Regions from separate parts of the Bradyrhizobium sp. USDA 4452 genome, predicted to be linked through region 2. Evidence: predicted binding sites of a transcription regulator. Region 2 holds the regulator's gene; each other region holds the start of a gene.
What was found. The regulator PhoB, encoded in region 2, activates phosphate uptake and scavenging genes when phosphate is short. The targets are predictions, from matches to a motif close to TGTCATNNANCTGTCAT.

Region 1 (5,835 bases), 3.3 Mb from region 2:
CGAATTCCGCCGCCGCAATGCGCGCGAGTGGCTGGAAAGCGCCGGCGGCGATCCGATCGCCGCACTCGCCGGCAAGCTGGCGCCGCTGTTCGTGATCTTCATCCTGATCATGCTGGCCCAGCCGCTGATCCTCGAGGGCGTGCTGCAGATTCCGTTCAAGGGCGACGTGCTGCTGATGATCGCCGCGGGCCTGCTGCTGATCATCGCTTATCTGTCGCTCGGCGCCCTGCTGCAGCTTTTGGTCGGCGACCTCGCGACCGGGCTCGGCCTTGCCGGCCTGATCGCCTCCCCTGCCTTCGGATATGCCGGTGTCGGCTTTCCCATCATCGGCATGAATACGTTCGCACAGGTCTGGAGCGCGATCCTGCCGCTGCGCTGGTACATGGCAGTCCTGATGGGACAGGCGGCGCGCGGATTGCCGGCATCGGAATCGGCAATCCCCTTCGCGGCGCTCGCGGGCCTCACGCTGCTGTTTGCCGCGCTCGCCTTGCTGCGCATGGCGAGCCTAACGCGCAGGGGCTGGTTCGCGGCGGCGCGGCCAAGCGAACCGGCGGTCAGCGAGCAGGTCGCACCCGGCGTCGGCGGCGCCTTCGTGGCGGAGTGGCGGCGCGTGCTCGGCACGCGCAACGCCTTCAGCCTGCTGTTCCTCGCGCCGCTGGTCTACGGCATCTATTATCCGCAGCCTTATCTGAGCCAGATCCTGCGCAAGCTGCCGATTGCAGTCGTCGACAACGATCTCAGCGATCTCTCGCGCCAGATCGTCGAGACGCTCGACGCCAGCGGCACGTTGAGCGTGACGGTGCGCGCCCGCACCCTTGCGGAGGCGAGCAGCGCGATCGATCGCGGCTATGCATTTGCCGCCGTGCAGATCCCCCCTGGCACCGAGCGCGATGTGCTCAAGGGCCTCACCGCGCACATCCCGGTCTACGCGGACGCCACCTATCTGTTCATCTTCCGGTCGACCGCAGGCGCCGTCGCCACCGCGATCGGCACGCTGACATCCGAGCTGGTGTCGCGCGGCGCCCGCGCCGACGCAAGCCTGGTCAAGGCGAAGCTCGCAAGCCTCAGCCCGGCCAACGTCCTGCTGCAACCGATCTTCAACCCGGTCGGCGGCTATGCGAGCTACATCGTCCCGGCGGCGTTCATCCTGATCCTGCAACAGACGCTGCTGATCGGCGCGGCGATGCTGACCGGCACGGCGCTGGCGAACTCCCGCAGCACGGTCGCGGGCGTGCTCGGTCGCAGCGTGGCCCATCTGACCCTCTATCTGCCGGCGCTCGCGCTGTATCTGATCGTGCTGCCGCGGATCTATGGCTTTTCGACGCTGGGCCATCTGCCGCAGATCTTCGCGCTGGCGACCGTCTTCCTGCTGGCGACGAGCTTCCTGGGACAGGCGATCGGCGCCTGGTTCACACGGCCGGAGAACGCCACCATCCTGCTGCTGGCAACCAGCCTGCCGCAATTCTTCACCGCCGGCTTCGCATGGCCGCGCGAGGCCATCCCCCCTGCGGCGACGGCGCTCGGCCGGCTGTTCCCCGCGGACTCGGCGATCGACGGCCTCGTGCGCATCAACCAGCTCGGCGCCAGCCTCTGGGAGGTCTCGCACGACTGGCTCAGGCTATGGTGCCTGGCGCTCGGCTATTTCGTGCTCGCCGTGATCTCCGCGCTGGTGTTCAAGAGAGGACAGCAACATGCCCAACGCTAGGCGCGTCGCCATTGTCGCGATCCCGCTCGTGCTCGTCGCGGGTGCGCTGGTCTATGCCGAGAGCCGCGCGACGCCGGCGCCCGCAATCGTCGGCGTGGTCCGCTCGACCGAGGTCAGGATCGAACCGGAAGTGAACGGCCAGCTGGTGTCGATCGCGGTCGAGAAAGGCGCGCAGGTGCACGCCGGCGACGTCCTCGCCAAGCTTTCCGCCGTCGAGCTGACCGCACAGGCGGACCAGGCGCGGGCCGCGCTCGCCGCCGCGGTGGCGAGCCGCAACAACGTCTATGCCGGCGTCCGGCGCGAGCAGATCGATGCGCTGAAAGCCGCGATCTCCAAGGCCAATTCGCGCCTCGACTATGTTGAGACGCAGCTCAAGCGGATCACCACGCTGGCGAGCCAAAGTTTTGAAACCCAGCAGGCGCTCGACCAGTCCGAGAACGACGTTGCCGCCGCGCGCGCCGGCGTGGCCGCGGCCCAGGCCAATTACGATGCCGCCGTCGCGGGACCGACCAAGGAGGAACGCGCCATCGCCGACGCACAAGTGCAGGCGGCCGCGGCCGCCGTCGCGGTGCTCGAGCGCCGTCTCGACAAGATGGTGCTGCGCGCACCGGTCGACGGCGTGGTCAGCGTGATCGCGGCCGAAGTCGGCGAGAACGTGCGTGCGGGTCAGCCGATCCTGATGATTGCGGCGGCCGGCAAGCAATGGCTGTCGTTCAATGTGCGCGAGGACCATCTGGACGGCCTTGCGATGCGCAAGACCGTGAGCGTGATACCGAACGGTTCCGGCGCCACCACCAAGGCTGCCATCACTGAATTGCGGCCGCTCGGGGTGTTCGCCACCTGGCAGGCCGAGCGCGTGATCGGCGATCACGACCGCAACACGTTGCGCCTGCGTCTCGATCCCGCAGGCGCCGCGGAAGGTCTCGAGCCCGGCATGAGCGTCCGGATCGAGCGTTGACAATGCGCGGCGTCTGGCTGCGTGCCACGATGACCAGCGTGCTGCCCCGGGCGCATCTCAATGCTTTTGACGGCCCGCCTCGGCCAACAGTCATCGGACTGTCAGAAGATTGAGACAAGACAGCAGCCCGGACCTTGTGGCATCGAGCCGCAGAAAAGATGGAGACTTGGCCGTGAAGCAGATTCGTTCGCGACGGAAGGTGCATGTTGGCGCGATGCTGCTGGGTGTGGCGGCCCTGGCCGTTCTGCCGCCGTCGATGGCATCGGCGCAAACCGGCGCGGCGCCATCAGGCGCGAAACCATTCCTGACCGTCGACGGCAAGCTGCCGCTCGTGATCGGGCATCGCGGCGTGCCGGGCCTGGTGCCCGAGGAGACCGAGGCATCGTATGAACTTGCCGCCGACCTCGGCACCGACTCGCTCGAGGAGGACCTGCATCTGACCAAGGATTGCGTGCTGGTGGCGCGCCACAATCCATGGCTCGGCGACAACACCAACGTCGCCGAGGTGGCGAAGACCAATCCGGAAGTCGCTAAGCGCAAGCGCACCGTGCCGGGCGTTCCGGTCAAGGTGAAATGGGCGCAAACCTCGACCAGCGGCCCCGTTGAATATCCCACCGATCTCGTCGACCCGGCCGATCCGAAATCGGTGCTGAAGGCGCTGATCGCCGATGGCGACGACCATACCAATGACTGGTCGATCACCGATTTCACCATGGCTGAGCTGAGAGAATGGATCGCCGGCACCACCTATGATGCGGCCAACGAACGGCCGAAACTGTTCAACGGCAAGTTTCCGATCATCAGTTTCCAGGACATCATCGACATCGCCAAGGCCAAGAGCAAGGCGACGGGGCGCACGATCTCGGTCTATCCGGAAACCAAGAACCCGACCTGGAACAATGCCCAGGCGATCGCCAATGGCTGCGGCGCGCCCGGCAGCCGCCCGCTCGAGGACGCCCTGATCAAGATCATCAAGGAGAACGGCCTCAACGCGAAAGACGCTCCGATCATCGTGCAGAGCTTCGAGCCCGGCAGCCTGAAATACATGCGCGGCCACGGACTGGAAACCCGGCAGGTCCAGCTGATCGACGGCAACGGCGTCGACTTCAAGACCGGCAAGGTGCTGCTCAACAACATCGCCAATTCCCGTCCGTATGACTGGACGGTCGCGGGTGACGGCCGCACCTTCGATGCGATGCTGACGCCCGAGGGCCTCGCCGAGATCAAGACCTATGCCGACGGCATCGGTCCGTGGAAGGCCTATATCGTGCCCTACAAGATCTCACCGTGGAAGGACAGCGGCGCCGACGGCAAGCCCACCAAGGGATCGACGGCGGAAGCTTCGACGCAGGAGCCAACCAGCGTCATCGCCGACGCGCACAAGCTCGGCCTGTTCGTGCATGTCTTCACGTTCCGGAACGAGAAGAAATATCTGGCTGCCGACTACCGCGGCGATCCGAGCCAGGAATATCTGAAGTTCTTCCGTCTCGGCGTCGACGGAGTGTTCACCGATTTCACCCACACCGGCGTCGCCGCCCGCGCTGCGTATTTGGGTGAACTCGGCTGGTGACGCCCACAAGGGAGCTGTCGTTCACCCCATTGACAAATGCGCCCGGCATCGCCGGGCGCATTCGACTTTCAGGCAACGCGATCCGGGTTACTCGGTCGTGTATTTGAACTCGGGCATCGCCTTCAGCTCATCCTTGGTCGCGCTGAACACCGCGTGATCCGGATACCAGGGATTCGTCTTCGACGTGGTGGCCGCGGGCGCCGCGCCCGTGGTGGTCGTCGACTTGTTGGTGCTGCCAGTGTTTGCCGCGCTGGTCGAGGCGACGGGCTCGTTGACGAACTTCACCTTGTCGAGCGGCACGGCGACCAGATGCTCGCCGACGCCAAGGAAGCCGCCGACGCCGATCACGACCGCCTTGATGGCACCACCCTTGTCCATCAGAAGGTCATTGATCGAGCCGACGCTCTCGTTGCTGTCGTTATACACGCTGAGGCCGACGACCTTCGAGGCGCGCCAGTCGCCCTTGTACGAGCTCGGCGACGTGGCCGTTGTCGTTGCCGCAGGATCCATCTTGTCGCCTTTGTCAGCGGGTGCCTGCGCAAACGCAACGGTCGCAAGCAGTGCGGAGCCGGCCACGCCGGCAACGATGGATTTGATCAACATCATGCGCTCTCCTCAGTTCGCAAAATCGATGCTGGGAAAACTCGTGATGTGCGCGACCGTTCCTAATCGGCCTGCGCCCAAACGCCGCCCGAGGTTTGGGAACGCATGCCCGGGAACGCCGTCGAGACGATACGGCAAGCCCGAAAGCTGCGCATATTGCAACGCATGGACGTTGCGGTCCTTGACGACAGCGATCGCGATCTCTCGAGCAGGCTGCGGTTGAGCCTTACCGCTGCACCGGGCGCGCAGTCCCTGATGTGACGATGTTTGGCTCACCAACCGTCCCGGCGAACCCCGCGCTACGAAAGCTGATCGAGCGTGACGTGCCTCGCTCAGAAGCCGCCCCAATAGGGCGGCACGCCGTAGAAGCGATGCAGCTCGACTTCCTGCGAGCGGTCGCCCCAATCGAAGTCCTTGTCGGCACGGAACGAGGGCGCACGCTTCAATTCGTCGTCCTCGATGTCGAGCTCGTAAGCCTCGAATTTGGGGTTGTAGTGCAGCCGGCCCCAAGGCAGCGGAATCAGATTGGATCCGATACCGAGGAAGCCGCCGAAGCTCAGCACCGCGTACGACACCTTGCCCGAGATCTTGTCGATCATCAGCCGTTCGATATGGCCGATCATGTCGCCATTGGTCCGGCGCACCGCCGTCCCCTCGACGCGATCGCTTGCAATGAGCTGATGCGGCCTTGTCCTGACCTCGACAGCCATCTCACCCTCCTGGCCTGAAAGAGAAACAACGCGGCGCCCGGGTAACGGGTTCCGGCACTGGATATGACAGCCGCCCTTCCCTTTTCCGGGCCGCCATGGCGCCGCGGGACCGACGCGCGCCATGGGACAGTTCTACCCGGATTTCAACCGATTAGGCTTGATGACAGAACGCTGACTTTTCTCCACGGTGCCAACCTGTTAACTCGTTATGCCGGGCAAGATTTCAGACATACACTGAAACAAAATTCCTGAGCCGCCTTCCCCCGAATCACGGACAAAAAGATCGGTA
Region 2 (5,835 bases):
AGAAGCCGCCTACGGCATGGGCTGCACCACTTGGGAAGTCGTCCGCAGCGTCGTGATCCCCTACACCCGGGTCGGCGTGATCGGCGGCATCATGCTGGCGCTCGGCCGCGCGCTCGGCGAGACCATGGCGGTGACCTTCATCATCGGCAACTCGTTCCGCATCTCGTCGTCGATCTTCGCGCCGGGCACCACGATCTCGGCGGCGATCGCCAGCGAATTCGCCGAGAGCGACGGCCTGCACCAGTCCGGCCTGATCCTGCTCGGCCTCTTGCTGTTCGTGCTGACCTTCTTCGTGCTCGCCGGCGCGCGGCTGATGCTGATGCGGCTTGAAAAGAAGGCGGGGAAGTAACGCCATGAACCCGATCTACAAATCCCGCCGCCGCAGCGACATCGTCGTTCGCACGCTCTGCGTCGGCGCGGCGTTGTTCGGCGTCACCTGGCTGGCGCTGATCCTGATCACGCTGCTCTACAACGGCATCGCAGGCCTCAGCGTGCAACTGTTCACCCAGAATACGCCGCCGCCGGGCTCGACCGATGGCGGCCTGCTCAATGCCATCGTCGGCTCCGTGATCATGACGGTGATCGGCGTCGGCATCGGCGCGCCGCTCGGCCTGTTCGCCGGCACCTACCTTGCCGAGTACGGCAAGCACGACAAGCTCACCTCGGTGATCCGCTTCATCAACGACATCCTGCTCAGTGCGCCGTCGATCATCATCGGCCTGTTCATCTATGGCGCGGTGGTGGTGCCGATGCGCGGCTTCTCGGCGATCGCGGGTGCGCTTGCGCTCGCAGTGATCGTGATCCCGGTCGTGGTGCGCACCACCGAGGACATGCTGCTGCTGGTGCCCAACCCGCTGCGCGAGGCGGCCTCCGCGCTCGGCCTGCCGCGTTCGCTGGTGATCAAGCGGATCGCTTATCGTGCTGCGCGCAGCGGGTTGATCACCGGCGTGCTGCTGGCGACCGCCCGCGTCGCGGGCGAGACCGCGCCGCTGCTGTTCACCGCGCTGTCGAACCAGTTCTTCAGCTGGGACTTGACCAAGACGATGGCCAACCTGCCGGTGACCATCAACAACTTCGTGCAGAGCCCCTACGCCTACTGGAAAGAGCTGGCGTGGAGCGGTGCGCTGCTCATCACCTTCACCGTGCTCGCGCTGAATATCGGCGCGCGTATCCTTGGTGCCGAAAGGGCCGCAAAATGACCGAGCTTTCCGTCTCCACGACCGCCGCGAGCCACGTTCCGCAGGTGCCGCTGCCGGAAGCGCCGCCGAAAGTCACGGTGCGCAACCTCAACTTCTATTACGGCGAGCACCACGCGCTGAAGAACATCAACCTGACGCTCGGCACCAACCGCGTCACGGCGTTCATCGGCCCGTCGGGCTGCGGCAAGTCGACCCTGCTGCGCATCTTCAACCGGATGTATGATCTCTATCCGGGCCAGCGCGCTGTCGGCCAGCTGATGCTGGACCAGACCAACATTCTTGATCCCAAGCTCGACCTCAATCTGCTGCGCGCGCGCGTCGGCATGGTGTTCCAGAAGCCGACGCCGTTCCCGATGACGATCTACGAGAACATCGCCTTCGGCATCCGCCTCTACGAGAAGATCTCGAAGTCCGAGATGGACGACCGGGTCGAGAAGGCGCTGCGCGGCGGTGCGCTGTGGAACGAGGTCAAGGACAAGCTGAACGCTTCCGGCCTGTCGCTTTCTGGCGGCCAGCAGCAGCGGCTGTGCATCGCGCGCACCGTGGCGGTGCGTCCCGAGGTGATCCTGTTCGACGAGCCGTGCTCTGCGCTCGATCCGATCTCGACCGCCAAGGTCGAGGAACTGATCCAGGAGCTCTCCGAGGACTACACGATCGCGATCGTCACCCACAACATGCAGCAGGCGGCGCGCGTCTCCGACAAGACCGCCTTCATGTATCTCGGCGAGCTGATCGAGTTCGACGACACCAACAAGATCTTCACCTCGCCGAGCGATCGACGCACCCAGGACTACATCACCGGCCGGTTCGGCTGAGGAGAATGACGATGGCTTCTGAACATACCGCCAAGGCATTCGACAGCGACCTGCAGGAATTGACCCGCCTGGTCGCCGAGATGGGCGGGCTCGTCGAGCGGATGATTACCGAGTCGGTCGACGCGCTGATCCGTCGCGACGTCGCGCTCGGCAAGCGCGTGGTCGCCGCGGACATCGAGATCGACAATCTGCAGCGTGTCATCGAAGAGCGCGCGGTGCTGACGATCGCCCGCCGCCAGCCGATGGCGATCGACCTGCGCGAGATCGTCAGCGCGATGCGCGTCGCCACCGATCTCGAGCGGATCGGCGACCTCGCCAAGAACATGGGCAAGCGCGTCGCGGCGCTGGAGAGCGATTTCCAGCCGCTGAAGCTGATCCGCGGCCTGGAGCACATGACCGACCTCGTGCTGTCGCAGGTCAAGTCGGTGCTCGACGCCTATGCCGCGCACGATCTGCCGGCGGCGATGAACGTCTGGAAGGGCGACGAGGAGGTCGACGCGATCTGCACCTCGCTGTTCCGCGAGCTCTTGACCTACATGATGGAGGATCCGCGCAACATCTCGTTCTGCATCCATCTGATGTTCTGCGCCAAGAACATCGAGCGGATCGGCGATCACGCCACCAATATCGCCGAGACCGTGTTCTACATGATCGAAGGCCAGCAGATCACCGACAAGCGTCCGAAGGGCGACATGACCAACTTTGCCACCACTGTGCCGGGTACCTAGGACATGATCCGCGGGCGCGGAGCCGGATTGTCTTCACGACAAGCCGTTTTCCGCAGGGGTTATGCTCAGGAAAGTAAGCGTTTCGGTTTGCGTCTGGGCAACGGATCATCACAGAGAGAGAACTTAAACCGATGAGCGCACGCATTCTGGTAGTCGAAGACGAGGAAGCGCTGACGACACTGTTGCGCTACAACCTCGATGCGGAAGGCTACGATGTCGAAACGGTGGGGCGCGGCGACGATGCCGACACCCGCCTGAAGGAGCGCGTTCCCGACCTCGTGGTGCTGGACTGGATGCTTCCGGGCCTGTCCGGCATCGAGCTGTGCCGTCGCCTGCGTGCGCGGCCCGAGACCAAGCAGCTTCCGATCATCATGCTGACCGCGCGCGGCGAGGAGAGTGAGCGCGTGCGCGGGCTTGCCACCGGCGCCGACGACTACATCGTCAAGCCGTTCTCGGTGCCGGAATTGCTGGCACGGGTGAAGGGCCTGCTGCGCCGTGCGAGTCCGGAGCGGCTTGCGACCGTGCTGACCTATGGCGACATCGAGCTCGATCGCGAGAAGCGCCGCGTGGCGCGCTCGGGCCGTCCGATCGATCTCGGGCCGACCGAGTATCGGCTGCTCGAATTCTTCCTCGAGCATCCCGGCCGCGTGTTCAGCCGCGAGCAGCTGCTCGACAGCGTCTGGGGCCGCGACATCTATATCGATGAACGTACCGTCGACGTGCATATCGGCCGTCTGCGCAAGCTGCTCAATCCCGGCCGCGAGCAGGATCCGATCCGCACCGTGCGCGGCGCCGGCTACGCGCTCGACGATCGCTTTGCAAAGGCCGAGCCGCAGCCGTAAGGCAGTGCAGCAATCGCAAGCACAATGTCGTTCCGGCTTTGGCCGGGACAACGCCGGTGAAGTAGCCGGGCTACGAGCCACAAAAAAATCCCCGCTTGCGCGGGGATTTGTTTTTGCAGTCCAGGCAGTTTCCCGAGTGCTTACTTGATCTGTGGCTTCGCCGAGGGCCGGCGGCGATCGGCGGCGGGCTGGTAGGCGACGCGCGAGTGATGCGCGCAATAGGGCAGGCCGGCGAGCGCCTTGCCGCCGCAGAAGAAGAATTCCGGGCTCGAGGGATCGCCGACCGGCCAGTGGCAGGTGGCCTCGTTGAGCTCGAGCAGCGACAGCCGCTGGCTCATCGGCACCACATTGTCGAAGGAGATCGGATCCGGCTCCATCTCGACCTCGAAAGCGTGCGCGAGCGCGGTGTTGCCGCGCGAGACCGGGCGCGCCACCCGCATCATGTGCTGGGCGGGGCGGGCCTTGCGCTGCCGCGGCGCGGCCGTGGAAGGGGCCTTGGCGCGGCCGGAGAGGCCGAGCCGATGCACTTTGCCGATCACGGCGTTTCGCGTCACATTGCCAAGTTCCGCCGCGATCTGGCTGGCCGAGAGGCCGGATTCCCAGAGCTTCTTCAGCTGCTCGACGCGATCGTCGGACCAGGTCAATACCGTCATCGCATTCTTCCTTTCGCATGGCGCCGGCCAATCAACGGAGCGGCGCTGCGAGCCAATCTGGACAAATATCCCTGCGGCCAGAATCCCTTAGCCCTCGCCGGGCACGGTGTTGCGCCCGAACGTTTACGCGAGAACGAAGGCTACTTAGAGGGTCCAGTACTGCCGCACGAGATGTCGTACCCGACAGGTCAAACGCTACAATATGGCGTGACTCTGGCGCAAGAGTCCGCGGCCGTGCGTCCACATGTTCCCACACAGTTAAGCATTGCCGTGCGGCTTTTCCACCGCACCGGAATGCTCCGGATTGCGCTGGGTTCGCATCGCAGGAACGCCGGCAGGGGCCGGCTGCTGGCGATTGACACTGACCGGCCGCAGCATAGAATGATGTGCACGTGCCGCCCGCAAAGGCGGCCGTTTTGTTTTCCGAAGCTGGCGGTTGCTGCGCTGGCGTCAAGCCGCGCAGCAATTGACGGTTTCAAACCGGCAGTGAACGCCATGACCAACGCCTCGTCGCATCTGCTCCCCGTCTTCGCCAGGGTCGATCTCGGCTTCGAGCGCGGTGAGGGCGCCTGGCTGATCGCAACCAACGGCGACCGCTATCTCGACTTCACCTCGGGTGTCGCGGTGAACGCGCTCGGACATGCGCATCCGCATCTGGTCAAGGCGCTGCAGGAGCAGGCGACCAGGCTCTGGCACATGTCGAACCTGTTCAAGAGCCCGGACGGCGAAGTGCTCGCCGCGCGGCTGTGCGAGCAGAGCTTTGCCGACTTTGTGTTTTTCTGCAATTCCGGCGCGGAAGCGATGGAGGGCGTGATCAAGCTGGTCCGCCACTACCACTTCTCCAAGGGCCATCCCGAGCGCTACCGCATCATTACCTTCGAAGGCGCCTTCCATGGCCGCACGCTGGGTACGCTGGCTGCGACCGGCTCGGCGAAATACCTCGAAGGTTTCGGCCCGCCGATGGACGGCTTCGACCAGGTGCCGCACGGCGACATCGAGGCGGTGAAGAAGGCGATCGGCCCGAACACCGCCGGCATCCTGATCGAGCCGGTGCAGGGCGAGGGCGGCGTGCGCTCGGCGCCGCAGGCCTTCTTCAAGGCGCTGCGCGCCCTGTGCGACGAGCACGGCCTGCTGCTCGCATTCGACGAGGTGCAGACCGGCATGGGCCGCACCGGCGAGCTGTTCGCCTACAAGCGCACCGGCGTCACGCCGGACGTGATGTCGCTGGCGAAGGCGCTCGGCGGCGGCTTCCCGATCGGCGCGGTGCTGGCGACCGCGCAGGCCGCGGCCGGCATGGCGCCGGGCTCGCACGGCTCAACCTTCGGCGGCAATCCGCTCGCAGTCGCCGCCGCCAATGCCGTGCTCGACGTTATGCTCAAGCCCGGCTTCTTCGAGCACGTGCAGAAGATGTCGCTGCTGCTCAAGCAGAAACTCGCGTCGGTCGTCGACCGCTATCCCGGCGTGCTGTCGGAGGTGCGCGGCGAGGGCCTGTTGATCGGCGTCAAGGCCGTGGTGCCCTCGGGCGATCTGATCGCCGCGCTGCGCAACGAGAAGCTGCTCACCGTCGGCGCCGGGGACAACGTGGTGCGGTTCCTCGC
Region 3 (5,835 bases), 1.7 Mb from region 2:
GCGGCGGGTTTCATGGCGGCGGCTTTCACGCCAGCGCTCCGCGCGGCGGCGGCTTTCACACCATTCGTCCCGCAGCAAGAGCCGGGACGAGGTTCAGCGGCGCCGGCGCGCACCACCCTCAATTCCGTCCTGCCGCTCGCGCCGCACGCAGCGCGCCGGGCATAGCCGCCGGCCGGCATGCCGCCTCACCCGCCGCGATGCGGCACAATGCGAACGTCGTCGGACGCTCGCTGGGCTCACGCCAGATCAGAACCGCGATGGGCAGACCCGGCGGCCTGCGCAACCCGATCACGCGCGCCGCGATCACGACCGCCGCCGCCGGCGCTGCCTGGGGCCATCAAGCCTGGGGCCATCAAAACGGCGGGTGGTGGCGCCATCCGCATGGCGGCTATGGCTGGGTCGGCCCGGTGTTCTGGCCGTATGCCTATTACGATCTCTATGACTACACCTGGTGGGGCTGGGGCTATGACCCGTACTTCTGGGATTACGGCTATGGCGACCTCTACACCGGTCTGTTCGGTCCCTATGACTACGATGCCCTGAGCGGCTATGCCGACTACCTGCCCGGCCGCGCCGGTCCGCCGAGAACAGGCCGGTCCAGCGCACGCGCGCAAGCCACCACCCTTGCCGACATGTGCGGCAGCGACAGAGGCGATATCGCGGGCTTCCCGATCGAGCAATTCCGCAGCGCCATTCAACCCAACGCGGAGCAGAGCGCCGCGCTCGACGACCTCGCCAACGCTTCGCAGAAGGCGTCCGCGACCATCCTCAATTCGTGTCCCAAGGACGTGCCGCTGACCGCACCGAGCCGCCTCGCCGCGATGCAGCAGCGGCTTCAGGCGATGCGCGACGCGGTCGGCATTCTGCAGCCGGCGCTGGAGAAGTTTTACGGGCTGCTCAGCGACGACCAGAAAGCCAAGGTGACCGCGCTGGTGGCCGGTCAGCACCGCGGCCAGCGTGAGGCGACGTCGGACAACGCCACCTGCAACACGGCGCAGCCTTCTGCCATCTCGTGGCCCGGTGACGTCATCGAACGCGACGTCAAGCCAACAGACGCGCAGCGGGCGAGCCTTGATGCCCTGCGCGACGCGGCGACAAAAGCCGAGGACATCTTGAAATCGTCCTGTCCGCCCACCGACGCGCGCACGCCACCGGCACGCCTTGCAGCGGTCGGAGCCAGGCTCGACACGATGCTTCAGGCGATCGGCACGGTGCGTCCGGCGCTGGACACCTTCTACGGCTCGCTCAGCGACGAGCAGAAGGCCGCGTTCGACGCGGTCGGCCCAGAGCAAGACGGCGGCAGGACCTCGATGGCCGCAGGCAACGACGAACCTCCGCGAGGCCGTCATCGGCGCCACCACCATCATGGCCCGAATATCGGAGGCATGATCTTCCGGATGATCGGCCTGTAAGGCGCGGCATCGCCGCGTAGGCCGCGGCAGCTACGGCGCGATCCAGATGCCCATCACGATGATCACCAGTGCGACGGCGATCACCAGCATGTCCGTCGTGAGCCAATCGGGCATTCCGTTTGATGGCTGCTCGCTCATGTCCGCGACTCCTTCTGTTCGCGTCGAGCCCATATGCTGAAACGGATCGGCGCGAACGAGGATGAACTGGTTCACATAACGGCGCGACAAGCGGTCGCTCCGAGTTTCGCGCATCTGCGCGCGCACAAGTTGCGGCATGCGATTGATCTGCCGCCCAGGTTTCTGAACATGTTCGACAACGAGGGCGGCAGCAGCGAAGTATAGCACGTCACAGAGCAGCGTGCATCGCCACGTGACAGGACGGGTTGCGCCGGAGCCCGTCCAACACACCCTGCGCGCGACGTTTCTACGTCACAGCACCTTGCGCTGCGCGAGGTTCTTCATCAACGCGCCAACGCCGAAGGTCCATGGCTCGCATTCGTCGCTGCCCCGCATGCGGTTGACGAGCTTGCCGAGCTGCGGCGCGTCGATGGTGACGATGTCGTCGCGCTTGTGGGTGAACCCCTCGCCCCTGGCGTCGCGGTCCTTGACCGGCGCAAACATCGTGCCCAGGAACAGCGCAAATCCATCGGGATATTGATGCACGGGCCCGATGGTCTGGGCGACCAGATCGGTCGGGTCGCGGCTGATCTTGCTGATCGAAGAATGCCCCTCGAGCACGAAGCCGTCGGTGCCCGTCACGGTGAGGCCGACATCCATCTTCCTGACGTCGTCGAGCGAGAAGGTCCCGTCGAACAGCCGGAGCAGCGGGCCGATCGCGCAGGAGGCGTTGTTGTCCTTGGCCTTCGACAGCAGCAGCGCGGAGCGGCCCTCGAAATCGCGCAGGTTGACGTCGTTGCCGAGCGCGGCGCCGACGATCTTGCCGGCGGCGGAGACGATCAGCACCACCTCCGGCTCCGGATTGTTCCAGGTCGACTTCGGATGCAGCCCGGCATCCATGCCGGTGCCGACCGAGGACAGCGTCGGCGCCTTGGTGAAGACTTCGGCGTCGGGGCCGATGCCGACCTCCAGGTACTGGCTCCAGGCGTTCTGGTCGATCAGCACCTGCTTCAACCGCATCGCCTGCTCGGAGCCGGGCTTCAACTTGGAGAGATCGTCGCCGACGAGGCGCACCACCTCCTTGCGGATCGCCTCCGCCGACGACGGGTTGCCGCGCGCCCGCTCCTCGATCACCCGCTCCAGCATCGAGATCGCGAAGGTGACGCCGGCGGCTTTCAGCACCTGCAAATCGACCGGCGCGAGCAGATGCGGTTTTGTCACGTCGCGCCCGTCGGGCGGCGTGTTGGCGAGAATGGCCTCGAAATCGCCGATCCGCTCGCCGCGCGTGCCGCGCAACGCCGCCGCGGGATCGGCTTCCTCGCACAACGCGCTTACGGTCGGGAAACGCGCGGTGACATCGAACACGCCGTCCGCCCGCACCGCGACCACGGCCGGGCCGCCGGCCTGCGGCAGCCAGACCCGTCCGACCAGCGTGCCGGCGGTGCCGTCCTCCGGCAGGATATCTTTTGGCGTGAGCGAAATCATCGGCGTCTCCTTTTTTGATCTTGTCAGCGCTTGATAGCACAGTCCGCGCGCTGGCGTGAAACAGCGGTCATGCCGTTGTCATAGAGGGGTAACATCGCCCGTCAATGCTTCCGTCGCTCCATCTAACACACTGAAAGACGGACCTTCATGACCGCCTCCGACCTCACCGACGAAGCCGCCCGTGATGAAGCCTCCCGCGACGAAGCCTTGCGCGACGAAGCCTTGCGCGCCCGCATCCATCAGGAGATGGCCGACAGCCTCGACGAGGAGCTCGAGCTCGAGCTCGACGACATGAGGCTCGACGAGCTCGACCACGACGGCGCCGCCGGCAAGCCGTCGATCGACCGCAAATTCTACTTCCGCGAATTGCTGCGGCTGCAGGGCGAGCTGGTCAAGCTGCAGGACTGGGTGCAGCACGAGAAGCAGAAGGTCGTGGTGCTGTTCGAGGGCCGCGATTCCGCCGGCAAGGGCGGCGTGATCAAGCGCATCACCCAGCGGCTCAACCCGCGCATCTGCCGCGTCGCGGCGCTGCCGGCACCGAACGAGCGCGAACGCACGCAATGGTACTTCCAGCGCTATGTCTCGCACCTGCCGGCCGGCGGCGAGATCGTGCTGTTCGACCGCAGCTGGTACAACCGCGCCGGCGTCGAGAAGGTGATGGGGTTCTGCACCGACGAGCAGTATGAGGAGTTCTTCAAGTCGGTGCCGGAATTCGAGCGTATGCTGATCCGCTCCGGCACCATCCTCTTGAAATACTGGTTCTCGATCACCGACGAGGAGCAGGCGTTCCGCTTCTCGATGCGTATCCAGGATCCGCTGAAGCAGTGGAAGCTGAGCCCAATGGACGTCGAGGCGCGGACCCGCTGGGAGCTCTACACCAAGGCCAAGGAGACGATGCTGGAGCGCACGCACCTGCCGGACTCGCCGTGGTGGATCGTCGATGCCGTCGACAAGAAGCGCGCCCGGCTCAACTGCATCTCGCATTTGCTCAGCCAGATTCCCTATCAGCAGGTCGCCCACCAACCGGTGGTGCTGCCGCCGCGGGTGCGCAACCCCGACTATCACCGCGGCCCGATCCCGCCGGAGATGTACGTGCCGGGACGGTATTGAGCTGGGCAGTCTCGATTTCTCCTCCCCCGCTCTCACGGGGAGAGGGGAAGGCCGCACCTGCGCAGTTTCGGAATAATAGAATAGTGCCACTGATTTGCCCGACATGTCAAGTCGACGTGTCGAATGCAGGTACGCCCCGGCTACTGTGCATGGGGTTGTTTTCGATATTTTGGCAGTGCGCCCCTGCGGAAGCCGGCTGTATGCGATAGCTTGGCGCAAGCTGGGCCAGGCTAAGAGATAGGCATCTCCTCTTCGGCTCGCCTACTTTGGGCGCAGGCCCGCGCCCTTGCTGGCGCCGGATACCGACGCTAGGCTTCCCCGATCTGGTGCAGGGAGGCCCGCTTGACTCAATCCGACGACATCGCAATTTCCGAAGATCGCCGCGACGCGCTGCGCTATGCGCTCGGGATCGGCAGCGGCGTGGCACTCGCGGCCGCGATGGCAACCCCGGCCTCGGCGCAGACCGCCGACAACACCCTGGATCGCATCCGCGCCAACAAGGTGCTGCGGATCGCGGTGCTGCCGGGCGAGCTGCCGTATTTCAACAAGGACCTCGCCACCGGCACCTGGTCCGGCTTCTCGATCGAGATGGCGAACGACCTCGCCAAACTGCTCGACGTCAAGCTGGAATATGTCGAGTCGACCTACGGGAATTCGATTCTCGATCTGCAGGCCAACAAGATCGATCTCGGCTTTGCGCTCAACCCGACGCCGCAGCGGGCGCTGGTGGTGGACTTCACCAATCTGGTGTTCCCGCATCCGTTCGGCGCGATGCTGAAGAAGGGCCTGGAGGCCAAGACCTGGGCCGACATCAACAAGCCCGACGTCAAGATCGCGGTCGACGTCGGCTCGGCCAACGAGGCCGTCGCGCGGCGCTTTGCGCCGAACGCCACCATCAAGTCGCTGAAGTCACGCGACGAGGTGATGCTGGAAATGTCGTCGGGCCGCGTCGATTGCGTGGTCAATGCGCTGGTGCTCGGGCTGACCGCGATCGCCAAGAACCCGAACCTCGGCACCTACAAGATCCTGGCCTCGCCGTCGGTGACGATCGCGAGCGGCACGGCGGTGCGGCGCGAACAGGACAAGCGGTGGCGCGATTTCCTCTCGGTGTGGATCGACTACAATCGCGGCATCGGCCAGATGCGCGAATGGTTCGTCAAGGGCCTCGGCCTCGCCGGCGTCAAGGCCGAGGACGTGCCGGTGGAGCTGAATATCTGACGTCAGGCTGACTCCGCCTCACCTCTCCCCGCGAAGAGCGGGGAGAGCGAGAAGGGCCGTCTCAGACCTTGTCGTAGGTCAGCCCGCGCTCCAGCCGCCTTGCCACCAGCGTCGAGGGAAACAGGATCGCAAAGTAGATCACCGCCACGATGGTGTAGACCTCGAGCGGCCGGTAGGTGTCGGCGTTGATCAGGGTGGCGTTGTAGACGAGATCGGGCACCGCGATGATCGAGACCAGCGAGGTGTTCTTCAGTTGCGTCACCGACTGGTTGACGTAGGGCGCCATCATCGGTTTCAGCGCCTGCGGCAGGATCACGAGCCGCATCAGCCGCCAGCCGCGGAAGCCGAGCGCCTTCGCCGCGTCCCACTGCCCGACCGGCACGCTCTCGATCGAGCCGCGGACGATCTCGGCATAAAACGCGCCGCCATAGAGCGACAGCACGCTGACGGCTGCGACATGCGCCGGGATGTTGACGCCGATCACGACCGGAAA
Region 4 (5,835 bases), 1.1 Mb from region 2:
TCCCACAGCGCCAGCATCACGAGATACTGCGGATAGGTGAGGCCGAGCCGGTCGAGCAGCGGCTTGTAGACGCGGTTGAAGGCGTGCGCGGTCGAATAGACCGCAAAGCAGATCTGGTTATCGAGCCGCAGCGCCTGATCCGCCGCCGTCTGTTTCCTGACCATGATTCCCATCGAATCCATCTCGCTTTCCAGGTCATTCTGGCCTCCCGTGACCGCGGATTCAATTGCGAACAATTAAATGTGAGGCCGCATATTTTATATTGTGCACAATATAACTGTGTGCAATACATCTCTCGTCGAATTCAAACCCAAGCCTAAACTACCCGGTCCAAACCAAGGGAGACCACGATGTCTGTGAACGTGCTCTACAAGACCAGCGCCAAGGCAACCGGCGGCCGCGACGGCCATGCGGCAACGCTCGACGGCGCGCTCGACGTCAAGCTCACCACCCCGAAGGAGCTCGGTGGCGGCGGTGGCGCTGGCAACAATCCGGAGCAGCTGTTCGCGGCCGGCTATGCCGCCTGCTTTATCGGAGCCATGAAGTTCGTGGCCTCCCAGGGCGGCCCCAAGGTTCCGGCCGACGCCGCGGTGACCTCGACGGTCGGCATCGGCCCGCGCTCGGAAGGTGGCTTCGGCCTCGCGGTCGAGCTCGCCGTCTCGCTGCCCGGCCTGTCCCGCGCCGACGCCGAGGCGCTGGTCGAGAAGGCCCACCATGTGTGCCCCTATTCCAACGCGACCCGCGGCAATGTCGACGTCAAGCTGAGCGTCGTCTAGTCCACCGACTGCCGATAGTCCGCCACGTGCCGCGTGGCGGACTATTGCGTTTCAAGAGAGCACTGCAGATGCCAGTTCGCTTCTTTCAGTTCGCTTGGCGAACGTACGCGCCGCCTGCTGCATGGGCCTGCGCCGACGGAAGCATTGCTGCCTCGCCTGAAGACCGTTAGCTCTGGGATCGCATTTTTCCGATCCCAACTGAGCGAAGGTTGTTTCCATGAATACCCCAGCGGCTACGGGCGCGATGGCCGGACTGCGCGTGATCGATCTGACGCGTGTGCTCGGCGGCCCGTATTGCACCCAGATCCTTGCCGACCACGGCGCCGACGTGATCAAGGTCGAGCCGCCCGCCGGCGACGAGGTGCGCGACTGGGGCCCTCCCTTCCATGAGGAGGACGCGGCCTATTTCGTCGGCATCAACCGCAACAAGCGTTCGATCGGCCTCGACCTCGCCTCCGAGGGCGGACGCACCGTGCTGATGAAGATGCTCGAGACCGCCGACGTGCTGATCGAGAATTTCAAGCCAGGCACGCTCGACAAATGGGGCATCGGCAACGACGTGCTGCGCGCGAAGTTTCCGCGTCTCGTGCATTGCCGGATCTCCGGCTTCGGCGCCGACGGCCCGCGCGGCGGCAATCCCGGCTATGACGCGATCATCCAAGCGATGACCGGCATGATCGCGGCGACCGGCTCGCCCGAGAGTGGCCCGATGCGCATCGGCGTGCCGCTGGTCGACATCACGACCGGTCTCTATGCGGCGATCGGCATCCTGATGGCGCTGTCGGAGCGGCAGCGCTCCGGGCTCGGCCAGTTCATCGAGACCACGCTGTACGAGACCGGGCTTGCGATCATGCATCCGCACACCGCAAACTATTTCATGCATGGCAAGCCGCCATCGCTCACCGGCAACGAGCATCCGAACCTCGTGCCCTACGCGATCTTCCCGACCAAGACCGACAACATCTTCATCGGCGTCGGCAATGACGGCACCTTCCGCAAGCTCGCCAAGGAGATCGGCAAGCCCGAGCTCGGCACCGATCCGCGCTTTGCCCGCAACAAGGATCGCATCGCCAACCGCGACGCGCTGCGCGCCGAGCTTGCCGCGGTCTTCAGCCAGCACGAGGCCGAGCCGCTGTGCAACCGGCTGCTCGCCGCCGGCCTGCCGGCCGGCCCGGTGCAGAAGATCGACCAGGCGCTGACCAACCCGCATACGATCCATCGCGGTGACGTCATCGAGAAGGATTGGTACAAGGGCGTCGCCTCGCCGATCCGCCTCGACCGCACCAAGCCGAGCCTCCGCCGCACGCCGCCGAAGTTCAGCCAGCACGCCGCCGAAGTGCTCGGCGAGTTCGGCTACTCCAAGGATGAGATCAGCGGCCTGATCGACAAGGGCGTGGTCTGCGGCCCTCAGCGAAAGCGCTGATAGCACCTCGAACCAAGCCCGTCCCGCACGCGATGTGGGACGGGCACCGGTTTTCCGTCAAGCCAACACGTCCTGCCCCTGCGGTGCAACGTCGCGTCCGGCGTTGCACCGCACGCACGTGGGCTGCGATGTCAGCCTTTTTTACCGCTTCCCTTCGCCTCGGCTTCCCCCCTACCATGGCTTTCGTTTATACGGTCATTTGAACGTCATCCGGCGCTGATAACGCGCGCAACGAAAGATGGCGTTCCAACCGGGAGGGGCTTTTGATGATCTTCAGACGACTTGGCGCTGCTGCGGCAGCCGCTGCCGCACTTGTATTCGCGTCGCCTGCGTTTGCGGTGACGGAGATTCAGTGGTGGCACGCGATGACCGGCGCCAACAACGACGTCATCGTCAAGCTGGCCAACGACTTCAACGCTTCGCAGTCCGACTACAAGGTGATCCCGACCTACAAGGGCGGCTATGCCGACACCATGAACGCCGGCATCGCCGCCTTCCGTGCCGGCAACGCGCCGGCCATCATGCAGGTGTTCGAGGTCGGCACCGCGACCATGATGGCCGCCACCGGCGCCGTGAAGCCGGTCTACAAGCTGATGGCCGACGCCGGCGAGAAGTTCGATCCGAGCGTCTATCTGCCCGCGATCACCGGCTACTACTCGACCTCGAAGGGCGAGATGCTGTCGTTCCCCTTCAACTCGTCGTCGACCGTGATGTGGGTCAATCTCGACGCGCTGAAGAAGGCCAACATCGCCGAGATCCCGAAGACCTGGCCGCAGGTGTTCGAGGACGCCAAGAAACTGAAGGCCGCCGGCTACGCCACCTGCGGCTTCTCCGGCTCGTGGGTCACCTGGGTCAATCTCGAGCAGCTCTCGGCATGGCACAACGTGCCGCTCGCCAGCAAGGCCAACGGCCTCGACGGCTTCGACACCGTGCTCGAATTCAACGGCCCGCTGCAGGTCAAGCATCTCGAGAACCTGGTCGAGCTGCAGAAGGACAAGACCTACGACTATGCCGGCCGCACCAACACCGGCGAAGGCCGCTTCACCTCCGGCGAGTGCCCGATCTACCTGACCTCGTCGGCCTTCTTCGGCAACGTCAAGGCGCAGGCCAAGTTCAACTTCACCGCCGCGCCGATGCCCTATTATCCCGACGTCAAGAGCGCACCGCAGAACTCGATCATCGGTGGCGCCTCGCTCTGGATCATGGGCGGCAAATCGGCCGAGGAATACAAGGGCGTCGCCAAATTCCTGACCTTCCTCTCGGACACCGACCGCCAGGTCTGGATCCACAAGGCCTCGGGCTATCTGCCGATCACCAAGGCGGCTTACGCCAAGGCCAAGGAAGAGGGCTTCTACAAGGACCAGCCCTATCTGGAGACCCCGCTGCTCGAACTCACCAACAAGGAGCCGACCGAGAACTCCCGCGGTCTGCGTCTCGGCAACATGGTGCAGCTGCGCGACATGTGGTCGGAGGAGATCGAGCAGGCGCTGGCCGGCAAGAAGACCGCCAAGCAGGCGCTGGACTCGGCCGTCGAGCGCGGCAACCAGATGCTGCGGCAGTTTGAAAAGACCGCCGTCCACTGACATGATGATGCCTTGAGGCACCCGGCAGGCCGCAAGCGCGCGGCCTGCCAATTCTTCCGAGATCATGCAGAAGCAATCGATTTTCCAATCAAAGCTGTTGCCGTACGCGCTGGTTGCCCCGCAACTCGCGATCGTCCTGATCTTCTTCTACTGGCCGGCCGCGCAGGCGGTGATCCAGTCCTTCCTGCTGCAGGACGCCTTCGGCCTTTCCACCAGCTTCGTGTGGTTCGAGAACTATCTCGAATTGTTCAAGGACCCGGCCTATTTCGCCGCGATCGTCCGAACCTTCGCGTTCTCGTTCGCGATCGCAGTGTCCTCGCTGTCGTTCGCGCTGCTGCTCGCCGTGATGGCCGACAAGCCGCTGCGCGGCTCGACGCTCTACCGCACGCTGCTGATCTGGCCCTACGCCGTCGCCCCGCCGGTGGTCGGCGTGCTCTGGGTGTTCATGCTGCACCCCTCGCTCGGTGTGCTGTCCCGCTATCTGCGCGCCATGGGCGTCGACTGGAATCCACTGCTCAACGGCGACCAGGCGGCGGCCCTGATCATCCTCGCCGCGGCCTGGAAGCAGATCTCCTACAATTTCCTGTTCTTCCTCGCAGGCCTGCAGAGCATCCCGAAGAGCGTGATCGAGGCCGCCGCGATCGACGGCGCCCGCCCGATGCGGCGGTTCTGGACCGTGATCTTCCCGCTGCTGTCGCCGACCATCTTCTTCCTGCTGGTCATCAACATCGTCTACGCCTTCTTCGACACCTTCGGCATCATCGACACGATGACCCGCGGCGGCCCCGGCAAGGCGACCGAAACGCTGGTCTACAAGGTCTACACGGACGGCCTGCTCGGCGGCAATCTCGGCTCCTCGGCGGCGCAATCGGTCATTCTGATGGTCATCGTCGTCGTGCTGACGGGCATCCAGTTCCGCTTCGTCGAACGCAAGGTGACCTACTGATGGTCGAGGAGGAAGGCTTCCAGCGCTATCTGGCTCACATCATCCTGTGGATCGGGATCGCGATCGTCGCCTTCCCGGTCTATCTGGCGCTCGTCGCCTCGACCCAGGACAACGCCGTCATCGCCAACGGCCAGATGTCGCTGCTGCCCGGCGGCCATTTCCTCGAGACCTACTACCAGACGCTGTTCGTCGGCACGAGCGGCTCGACCCGCGAGCCGGTGCTCAACATGATGCTGAACTCGCTGATCATGGCGCTGCTGATCGCGGTCGGCAAGATCGCGATCTCGATCATCTCGGCCTACGCGATCGTCTATTTCCGGTTTCCGTTCCGGATGGCGATCTTCTGGATCATCTTCATCACCTTGATGCTGCCGGTCGAGGTACGCATCTATCCGACCTACAAGATCGTTGCCGATCTGCATCTGCTCGACAGCTATGCCGGCCTGTCGCTGCCGCTGATCGCCTCCGCCACCGCGACGCTGCTGTTCCGGCAGTTCTTCATGACCGTGCCGGATGAATTGCTGGAGGCCTCGCGCATCGACGGCGCAGGCCCGTTCCGCTTCTTCTGGGATACGCTGCTGCCGCTCTCGCGCACCAACATGGCCGCGCTGTTCGTGATCCTGTTCATCCTCGGCTGGAATCAATATCTCTGGCCGCTTTTGATCACCACGCGTGACGACATGCAGACCATCCAGGTCGGTATCCGCAAGATGATCACCACGACCGACGCGCTGACCGAATGGCCTGTGGTGATGGCGACGGCGCTGCTCGCGATGCTGCCGCCGGTGTTCGTCGTCGTCGTGATGCAGAAACTGTTCGTGCGCGGATTGGTGGAGACGGAAAAGTAATGGCTAACGTCACGCTGCGCAGCGTCCGCAAGACCTATCCCGGCGGCTTCGAGGCCATCAAGGGCGTCGATGTCGACGTCGGCGACGGCCAGTTCTGCGTGCTGGTCGGCCCAAGCGGCTGCGGCAAGTCCACGCTGTTGCGCATGGTCGCGGGGCTGGAGACCATCACCGGCGGCGAGATCGACATCGGCGGCCGCGTCGTCAACCAGATCGAGCCCGCCGATCGCGACATCGCGATGGTGTTCCAGAACTACGCGCT

Region 1: ACVISU_RS31650 (glycerophosphodiester phosphodiesterase family protein) is a predicted target of PhoB. The motif match lies at 2,752-2,768, and genes of this name have one in related genera.
Region 3: ppk2 (polyphosphate kinase 2) is a predicted target of PhoB. The motif match lies at 3,080-3,096, and genes of this name have one in related genera.
Region 4: ugpB (sn-glycerol-3-phosphate ABC transporter substrate-binding protein UgpB) is a predicted target of PhoB. The motif match lies at 2,393-2,409, and genes of this name have one in related genera.

Annotation. Positions count from the first base shown of each region.
Region 1 covers NZ_JBSSGK010000001.1:6,763,364-6,769,198, reverse strand. Annotated here, with positions in the region: gene ACVISU_RS31660 (ABC transporter permease) at 1-1,705, shown strand, start outside; gene ACVISU_RS31655 (HlyD family secretion protein) at 1,692-2,663, shown strand; gene ACVISU_RS31650 (glycerophosphodiester phosphodiesterase family protein) at 2,836-4,233, shown strand; gene ACVISU_RS31645 (PRC-barrel domain-containing protein) at 4,321-4,836, opposite strand; gene ACVISU_RS31640 (PRC-barrel domain-containing protein) at 5,169-5,546, opposite strand; gene ACVISU_RS31635 (response regulator) at 5,835-5,835, shown strand, end outside.
Region 2 covers NZ_JBSSGK010000001.1:3,420,930-3,426,764, reverse strand. Annotated here, with positions in the region: gene pstC (phosphate ABC transporter permease subunit PstC) at 1-349, shown strand, start outside; gene pstA (phosphate ABC transporter permease PstA) at 354-1,199, shown strand; gene pstB (phosphate ABC transporter ATP-binding protein PstB) at 1,196-2,014, shown strand; gene phoU (phosphate signaling complex protein PhoU) at 2,026-2,742, shown strand; gene phoB (phosphate regulon transcriptional regulator PhoB) at 2,874-3,584, shown strand; gene ACVISU_RS16480 (GcrA family cell cycle regulator) at 3,725-4,237, opposite strand; gene ACVISU_RS16475 (acetylornithine transaminase) at 4,733-5,835, shown strand, end outside.
Region 3 covers NZ_JBSSGK010000001.1:1,707,735-1,713,569, forward strand. Annotated here, with positions in the region: gene ACVISU_RS08210 (Spy/CpxP family protein refolding chaperone) at 1-1,412, shown strand, start outside; gene ACVISU_RS08215 (hypothetical protein) at 1,584-1,754, shown strand; gene ACVISU_RS08220 (fumarylacetoacetate hydrolase family protein) at 1,842-3,014, opposite strand; gene ppk2 (polyphosphate kinase 2) at 3,162-4,124, shown strand; gene ACVISU_RS08230 (transporter substrate-binding domain-containing protein) at 4,467-5,342, shown strand; gene ACVISU_RS08235 (amino acid ABC transporter permease) at 5,404-5,835, opposite strand, start outside.
Region 4 covers NZ_JBSSGK010000001.1:4,510,752-4,516,586, reverse strand. Annotated here, with positions in the region: gene ACVISU_RS21700 (MarR family winged helix-turn-helix transcriptional regulator) at 1-164, opposite strand, end outside; gene ACVISU_RS21695 (organic hydroperoxide resistance protein) at 351-776, shown strand; gene ACVISU_RS21690 (CaiB/BaiF CoA transferase family protein) at 994-2,199, shown strand; gene ugpB (sn-glycerol-3-phosphate ABC transporter substrate-binding protein UgpB) at 2,466-3,782, shown strand; gene ugpA (sn-glycerol-3-phosphate ABC transporter permease UgpA) at 3,847-4,728, shown strand; gene ugpE (sn-glycerol-3-phosphate ABC transporter permease UgpE) at 4,728-5,576, shown strand; gene ACVISU_RS21670 (sn-glycerol-3-phosphate import ATP-binding protein UgpC) at 5,576-5,835, shown strand, end outside.